Regions from separate parts of the Enterobacter chengduensis genome, predicted to be linked through region 1. Evidence: predicted binding sites of a transcription regulator. Region 1 holds the regulator's gene; the other holds the start of a gene.
What was found. The regulator CRP, encoded in region 1, controls carbon source genes, mostly activating them, when cyclic AMP is high. The targets are predictions, from matches to a motif close to ATGTGANNNNNNTCACAT.
Positions count from the first base shown of each region.

Region 2: a site for CRP is predicted at 2,254-2,271, ahead of deoC (deoxyribose-phosphate aldolase). Genes of this name have one in related genera too.

Region 1 is NZ_CP043318.1:4,657,095-4,661,294, forward strand. It holds gene FY206_RS22635 (hydrolase) at 1-151, shown strand, start outside; gene FY206_RS22640 (YheU family protein) at 148-366, shown strand; gene FY206_RS22645 (phosphoribulokinase) at 396-1,265, shown strand; gene FY206_RS22650 (OsmC family protein) at 1,332-1,736, opposite strand; gene crp (cAMP-activated global transcriptional regulator CRP) at 2,048-2,680, shown strand; gene FY206_RS22660 (YccS/YhfK family putative transporter) at 2,738-4,200, shown strand, end outside.
Region 2 is NZ_CP043318.1:766,806-771,005, reverse strand. It holds gene deoA (thymidine phosphorylase) at 1-1,243, opposite strand, end outside; gene deoC (deoxyribose-phosphate aldolase) at 1,344-2,123, opposite strand; gene FY206_RS03775 (YjjI family glycine radical enzyme) at 2,386-3,921, shown strand; gene FY206_RS03770 (YjjW family glycine radical enzyme activase) at 3,896-4,200, shown strand, end outside.

The DNA of each region.
Region 1 (4,200 bases):
TCAGGAATTCCTGCCCGACAACGTTCAGTATCAGCTGACCGAGCACGGCGGCCACGTCGGGTTTATCGGCGGGACGCTGCGCCGCCCGAAAATGTGGCTTGAGACGCGTATTCCTGACTGGCTAACTCCTTATCTGGATGGTGCAAAATGATTATTCCCTGGCAGGATCTGGCTCCCGAAACGCTCGATAATCTGATTGAAAGCTTTGTATTACGCGAAGGCACCGATTATGGTGAACAGGAACGCTCGCTTGAGCAAAAGGTCAACGATGTTAAGCGCCAGCTGAAAAGCGGCGACGTGGTGCTGGTGTGGTCAGAACTGCATGAGACGGTGAATATCATGCCCCGCAACGCGTTTCACGGCTGATCTTCCACTTTTTCAGTCAGGGAGTTGCTATGTCTGCCAGACATCCGGTTATTGCCGTTACGGGGTCGAGCGGTGCGGGAACCACCACCACCAGCCTCGCCTTTCGCAAGATTTTCGCCCAGCTGAATCTCCGTGCGGCGGAGGTCGAAGGCGACAGCTTTCACCGCTACACGCGTCCGGAGATGGACATGGCCATCCGGAAGGCGCGCGATCTGGGTAAACACATCAGCTACTTCGGCCCGGAAGCCAATGACTTCGGCCTGCTGGAACAAACCTTCATCGAGTACGGTCAGAGCGGCAAAGGGCAGTCACGCAAGTATCTGCATACCTATGATGAAGCCGTTCCCTGGAATCAGGTACCGGGCACCTTTACTCCCTGGCAGCCGCTGCCGGAACCCACCGACGTGCTGTTTTATGAAGGGTTGCACGGCGGCGTGGTCACCCCTCAGCACGACGTGGCGCGCCACGTGGACCTGCTGGTTGGCGTGGTGCCTATCGTGAACCTGGAGTGGATCCAGAAGCTGACGCGCGACATGAGCGAGCGCGGCCATTCGCGAGAGGCGGTGATGGACTCGGTGGTGCGCTCCATGGAAGATTACATCAACTACCTTACGCCGCAGTTCTCCCGCACCCACATCAACTTCCAGCGCGTGCCGACGGTGGACACCTCCAACCCGTTTGCCGCCAAAAGCATCCCCTCGCTGGACGAGAGCTTTGTGGTGATCCACTTCCGCAATCTCGAAGGCATTGATTACCCCTGGCTGCTGGCGATGCTGCAGGGCTCATTTATTTCTCACATGAATACGTTGGTGGTGCCGGGCGGAAAAATGGGGCTGGCGATGGAGCTCATCATGACGCCGCTGGTGGAGCGGTTGATGGAAGGGAAGCAGATCGCGTGAGCATGTTCCCTCTCCCTGTGGGAGAGGGTTAGGGTGAGGGCATCAACACGCACGATGCCCCAATAATTAAGCCTCGATCACCTCATACGAATGGGTGATGTTTACCGCTTTCTCCAGCATTAACGCCACAGAGCAGTACTTCTCCGCAGACAGGTCAACCGCACGGGAAACCGCCGCGTCCTTCAGTGCTTTACCGGTCACCACAAAGTGCAGGTTAATGTGGGTGAACAGGCGTGGCGCCTCTTCGCGACGTTCTGACGTGAGTTTGACCTCACAATCCGTTACGTCATGACGGCCTTTTTGCAGAATCGACACCACGTCAATCGCGCTGCATCCCCCTGCCGCCATCAGCACCATTTCCATCGGGCTTGGCGCTTTATCGCCGGAGTTACCGTCCATCAAAATCTGGTGCCCCGACGCGGACTCGCCCAGGAACGTTAAACCTTCAACCCATTTCACGCGCGCTTGCATATTCTTAAACTCCAACGTTGCATTTTTGGTGACAGATTACGCGTGCGTTACATTTCTCGCAATGGAAGGCGACCTGCATCATGCTGAAGCGAGACACCAGGAGACACGCGGCGAAAGCTATGCTAAAACACTCTGGATGCTACAGTAATACATTGACGTTACACATGTATGCAGAGGACATCAAACTTTACTGGCTGCGAAACGTTACGGTAGCCGACTTCCCAGGGTATGGGTAAGAATTCGATTGCAACCCCAGAGTCCGGATGCATCTGATGACTCTGGTGACAGCTTATAACAGAGGATAACAGCGCATGGTGCTTGGCAAACCGCAAACAGACCCGACTCTCGAATGGTTCTTGTCTCATTGCCACATTCATAAGTACCCATCAAAGAGCACGCTGATTCACCAGGGTGAAAAAGCGGAAACGTTGTATTACATCGTTAAAGGCTCGGTGGCAGTGCTGATCAAAGATGAAGAAGGGAAAGAGATGATCCTTTCTTATCTGAACCAGGGCGATTTCATCGGTGAACTGGGCCTGTTTGAAGAGGGCCAGGAACGTAGCGCCTGGGTTCGTGCAAAGACAGCATGTGAAGTGGCTGAAATTTCTTACAAGAAGTTCCGTCAGCTGATCCAGGTCAACCCGGACATCCTGATGCGTCTTTCTTCCCAGATGGCGCGCCGTCTGCAGGTCACCTCAGAGAAAGTGGGTAACCTCGCCTTCCTGGACGTGACGGGTCGTATCGCACAAACCCTGTTGAACCTGGCGAAACAGCCAGACGCCATGACCCACCCGGACGGCATGCAAATTAAAATTACCCGTCAGGAAATTGGTCAGATCGTCGGTTGCTCCCGTGAAACAGTGGGTCGTATTCTGAAAATGCTCGAAGATCAGAACCTGATCTCCGCCCACGGTAAAACCATCGTGGTCTACGGAACGCGTTAATTCCGCTTAAGCGGCGTGCCATCGCAAGGTGTCACGCCGTTTTTGTCTCTACTCCCCATGTGGCGCAGGCTGATCTATCACCCGGAAGTTAACTACGCACTGCGGCAAACGCTGGTGTTGTGTCTTCCTGTGGCCATAGGCCTGATCCTTGGACATCTTCAGCAGGGCCTGCTGTTTTCCCTCGTGCCCGCCTGCTGCAACATCGCCGGTCTGGACACGCCGCATAAGCGCTTTTTCAAACGCCTGATTATCGGTGGCGGCCTGTTTGCGGGCTGTAGCCTTGCGGTGCAGCTCCTGCTAGCCCGGGATATCCCGCTGCCGCTGATCCTGACCGTGCTGGCGATGACGCTGGGCGTCACGGCAGAAATCAGTTCGCTGCACGCGCGCCTGCTTCCCGCGTCGCTGATTGCGGCCATCTTCACCCTGAGCCTCGCCGGGAATATGCCGGTGTGGGAGCCGCTGCTGATCTACGCGCTCGGCACGCTGTGGTACGGGGTATTTAACTGGTTCTGGTTCTGGCTGTGGCGGGAACAGCCGCTGCGCGAATCGCTGAGCCTGCTCTACGTGCAACTGGCGGAGTACTGCGAAGCCAAATACACCCTGCTGACCCAGCATACCGATCCGGACAAATCCTTACCGCCGCTGCTGGCGCGCCAGCAGAAGGTGGTGGATCTGATAAGCCAGTGCTATCAGCAGCTGCATATGCTCGCCGCCAACAAGAACCACGAATATAAACGGCTGCTGCGCACCTTCCAGGTGGGGCTGGATCTGCAGGAGCATATCTCGGTAAGCCTGCACCATCCGCAGGAGGTGCAAAAGCTGGTCGAGCGCAGCCACGCCGAAGCGGTCATCCGCTGGAACGCGCAGACCGTTTCCGCGCGCCTGCGGGTGCTGGCGGACGATATTCTCTATCACCGCTACCCCACGCGCTTTAACATGGAAAAACAGCTCGGCGCGCTGGAGAAAATTGCCCGTCAGCATCCGGATAACCCGGTCGGCCAGTTTGCCGCCTGGCACTTCAGCCGCATCGCCCGCGTGCTGCGCACCCAGCGCCCGCTGTATCCCCGCGACCTGATGGCGGATAAGCAGAAACGGCTTCCGCTATTGCCCGCGCTCAAAAGCTACCTGTCCCTTAAGTCGTCCGCTCTGCGTAACGCCGCACGGATTAGCGTCATGCTGAGCATCGCCAGCCTGATGGGCATGGCGCTGCATCTGCCGAAACCCTACTGGATCTTAATGACCGTGCTGTTTGTCACCCAGAACGGCTACGGCGCCACGCGGGTGCGTATTCTGCACCGGGCTGGCGGCACCATGGCAGGGCTGATTATTGCGGGCGTAACGCTGCACTTTCACGTGCCGGAAGGCTATACCCTGGCGGGGATGCTGGCGGTCACCCTGGTAAGCTACCTGATTATCCGCAAAAACTACGGCTGGGCGATGGTGGGCTTTACGGTGACGGCGGTGTATACCCTTCAGCTGCTCACGCTCAACGGCGAACAGTTTATCGTTGCCCGCCTGAT
Region 2 (4,200 bases), 1.2 Mb from region 1:
TTGCCGCTTCCTGCCAGCTGGCTTCGTCTTTCGCGTGGATCACTGCCAGCGGACGTTGACCGTCAACGCTGTCGCCCAGACGGGCCATATCGGTAAAGCCGACGCTGTAATCAATGGTGTCTGACGCCTGACGACGGCCGCCGCCCATCGAAACCACCGCCATACCCAGCGCACGGGTGTCCATCGCCGAGACAAACCCTTCTCTATCGGCATACACCGCTTTGCTGAGCGTCGCGGTGGGCAGGTATTTCGCGTAGTTTTCGACGAAGTCGGTCGGGCCTTTTTGCGCCGCGACCATACGGCCAAAGATCTCCGCCGCTTTACCGTTGTCCAGCACCGCCTGCAGCTTCGCGCGCGCGTCGGCGTCGTCTTTGGCCAGCTTGCCGGAGATTAACATCTCAACGCACAGCGCCATGGTCACGTCAAACAGACGCGGGTTACGGTATTCGCCGGTGAGGAACTGCACCGCTTCACGCACTTCGACCGCGTTACCGGCGCTGGAGGCCAGCACCTGGTTCATATCGGTGAGCAGCGCGGTGGTGCGCACGCCCGCGCCGTTGGAGACGCCAACGATCGCTTCGGCCAGTGCCTCAGAGAGTTCATAGGTTGGCATAAACGCGCCGCTGCCCACCTTCACGTCCATCACCAGCGCGTCCAGCCCTTCTGCCAGCTTCTTCGCCAGGATAGAAGCGGTGATCAGCGGGATAGAGTCAACGGTGGCGGTGATGTCGCGGGTCGCGTAGAAACGCTTGTCTGCCGGAGCAAGAGAGCTGGTCTGGCCGATAATCGCCACACCAACGTCTTTAATAATGTCGCGGAAGCGGTTGTCATCCGGGAAGATATCGAAGCCCGGAATGGCTTCCAGTTTGTCGAGCGTGCCGCCGGTGTGGCCCAGGCCGCGCCCGGAGATCATCGGGATGTAACCGCCGCAGGCGGCCACCATTGGGCCAAGCATCAGGGAGGTCACATCGCCCACGCCGCCGGTGGAGTGCTTATCGACAATCGGGCCGTTAAGGTTGAGGCTTTTCCAGTCCAGAACGGTTCCTGAATCTCGCATCGCCATGGTCAGCGACACGCGCTCGGGCATCGACATATCGTGGAAGAAAATGGTCATCGCCAGAGCCGCAATCTGCCCTTCAGAGACGGTGTTATCACGAATGCCGTTGATGAAGAAGCGGATCTCTTCGTCGCTTAATGCATGACCATCACGTTTTTTACGAATAATTTCTTGTGCGAGAAACACGGTAACCCCCATGAGGAATCGGGTGAATGGCGGCGGGTACGGTTTACCCGACCACGATCCGGTAGGCCGGGTAAGCGTAGCGCCACCCGGCAATTCAAACTTAGTAGCTGCTTGCGCTCTTACCGTCGCCGTGGCCCAGCGCTTTCAGCAGGCTGGCCAGCAGGCTGGACGCACCGAAGCGGTAGTGGCGGGAGTCCGCCCACTCTGCGCCGAACAGCTCGTCGGCAATCGCCAGGAACTGCTGCGCGTCTTCGGCAGTACGCACGCCGCCCGCAGGTTTGAAACCAACGGTTTTGGACACGCCCATGTCGCGGATCACTTCCATCATGATGCGCGCGCTTTCCGGGGTCGCGTTCACCGGCACCTTACCGGTTGAGGTTTTAATGAAGTCCGCACCGGCTTTGATGGAGATTTCAGAGGCTTTACGAATCAGCGCTTCTTCTTTCAGCTCGCCGGTTTCGATAATCACTTTCAGCAGCACGTTTGCCGCCGCGCACGCGTCTTTACAGGCCTTCACCAGGTCGAAGCCAACCTGCTCGTTGCCGGCGATCAGCGCGCGGTACGGGAATACCACGTCAACTTCGTCCGCGCCGTACGCAATGGCCGCGCGGGTTTCTGCCAACGCAATCTCGATATCGTCGTTGCCGTGCGGGAAGTTAGTTACGGTTGCAATGCGCACGTCCGGCGTGCCCTGCTCGTTCAGCGTTTTACGGGCAATCGGGATAAAGCGCGGGTAGATACAGACGGCTGCGGTGTTACCCACTGGCGTTTTCGCCTGATGGCACAGGGCGATGACTTTCTCATTGGTGTCGTCATCATTCAGGGTGGTCAGGTCCATCAGCTTCAACGCGCGCAGGCTGCTTGCAGTTAAATCGGTCATAACATTCTCCAACGGCAGTGCCGTATCAATTTTACCTTGCGGGTCTGTGAGTATTTTAACATCCACCCGCATCCACACTTCGACATTCATCACAGTTAATGAAAACTGCGTACAAATTTGCATTACTGTAATGAGATCTTCTTCAAACTTTAGCGCGCTTATTGCCGACTAAAGCCGCGATACCCCCTGTGGGATCAAAAGCCCCACCAGGCTGGCTTCCTACAATTCGTTCATCATCCGCAGAACACTCAAGGAAGCGAACATGCCCCACGCCCTGCAGCAACGTTGCCAGCACATTGTGACAAGCCCGGTGTTAACCCCGGAACAAAAGCGTCATTTTCTGGCGCTGGAAGCGGAAAACAACCTGCCTTATCCGGCACTTCCTGAGGCCGCCCGCGCCGCGCTGGACGAGGGGTTCATCTGCGACATGTTCGAAGGCCATGCGCCCTACAAACCGCGCTACGTGCTGCCTGATTACGCAACGTTTCTGGCTCGCGGTTCAGAATGGCTGGAGCTGGAAGGCGCAAAGGATCTCGACGACGCCCTCTCGCTATTAACCATCCTTTACCATCATGTTCCGTCCGTCACATCGATGCCGGTCTATCTCGGGCACCTTGATGCGATATTAACCCCATATGTTAGGATTCTAACACAAGAAGAAATCGATAGCCGAATAAAACGTTTCTGGCGCTACCTTGACCGCACGCTGCCGGATGCGTTTATGCACGCCAACATCGGGCCCGCTGATGGCCCCATCACCCGCGCCATTCTGCGCGCCGATGCCGAGCTGAAGCAGGTCGCGCCGAATCTGACCTTTATTTACGATCCTGAAATTACCCCGGACGATTTGCTGCTTGAGGTGGCGAAAAACATATGTGAATGCAGCAAACCGCATATTTCTAACGGTCCGGTGAATGATAAAATTTTCACAAAAGGCCGTTTTGGCGTGGTGAGCTGTTACAACTCCCTGCCGCTGGCCGGCGGTGGCAGCACTCTGGTGCGCCTGAACCTCAAAGCCATTGCTGAACGCAGCACCTCCATTGACGACTTCTTCACCCGTACGCTTCCGCACTACTGCCAGCAGCAAATCGCCATCATTGATGCCCGCTGCGATTTCCTCTATCAACAATCAGGCTTCTTTGAGAATAGCTTCCTGGTAAAAGAAGGGCTGATTGATGCCGATCGGTTTGTGCCGATGTTTGGCATGTACGGCCTTGCGGAAGCGGTAAACGCGCTCTGCGAGAAAGCAGGCATAGCGGGACGCTACGGAAAGGATGAGCAGGCCAACGCGCTGGGCTACCGCATCAGCGAACAGCTTGCGGCGTTCGTGGAAAACACGCCGGTGAAGCACGGCTGGAAGCATCGCGCGATGCTCCACGCGCAGTCTGGCATCAGCTCTGATTCAGGCACCACGCCGGGGGCGCGTCTGCCCTACGGCGATGAGCCGGATCCCATCAGCCATCTGCTGGCCGTTGCGCCACACCACAGACACTATCACTCCGGTATCAGCGATATTTTAACGCTGGATGAGACGGTAAAACGCAATCCGCAGGCGGTGGTGCAGCTTTGCCTGGGCGCGTTCCGGGCGGGCATGCGTGAATTTACCGCCAACGTGGCGGGTAACGATCTGGTCCGCGTGACGGGTTACATGGTGCGCCTGTCGGATCTGGAAAAATACCGCGAAGCCGGATCGCGCACCAATACCACGTGGCTGGGTGAAGAAGCCGCACGTAATACCCGGATTCTGGAACGTCAGCCGCGCGTGATAAGCCATGAACAGCAGATGCGCTTTAGTTAGTCAGGTTATTCCGTTCTCCTGCGTCGACGGGCCGGGCAGCCGCCTGGCCCTGTTCCTGCAGGGCTGCAACCTGCGCTGTAAAACCTGCCACAATCCGTGGACGATTGGCCGCTGCAACGACTGCGGAGACTGCGTGCCCCGCTGCCCGCACGACGCGCTGACCCTCCAGGCCGGACGCGTCTGGTGGCAGGAGAGCGACTGTCGGCAGTGCGACACCTGCCTGCAGCTGTGCCCGCAGCAGGCAACGCCCATGGCGCAACGCCTGAGCGTCGAAGAGAT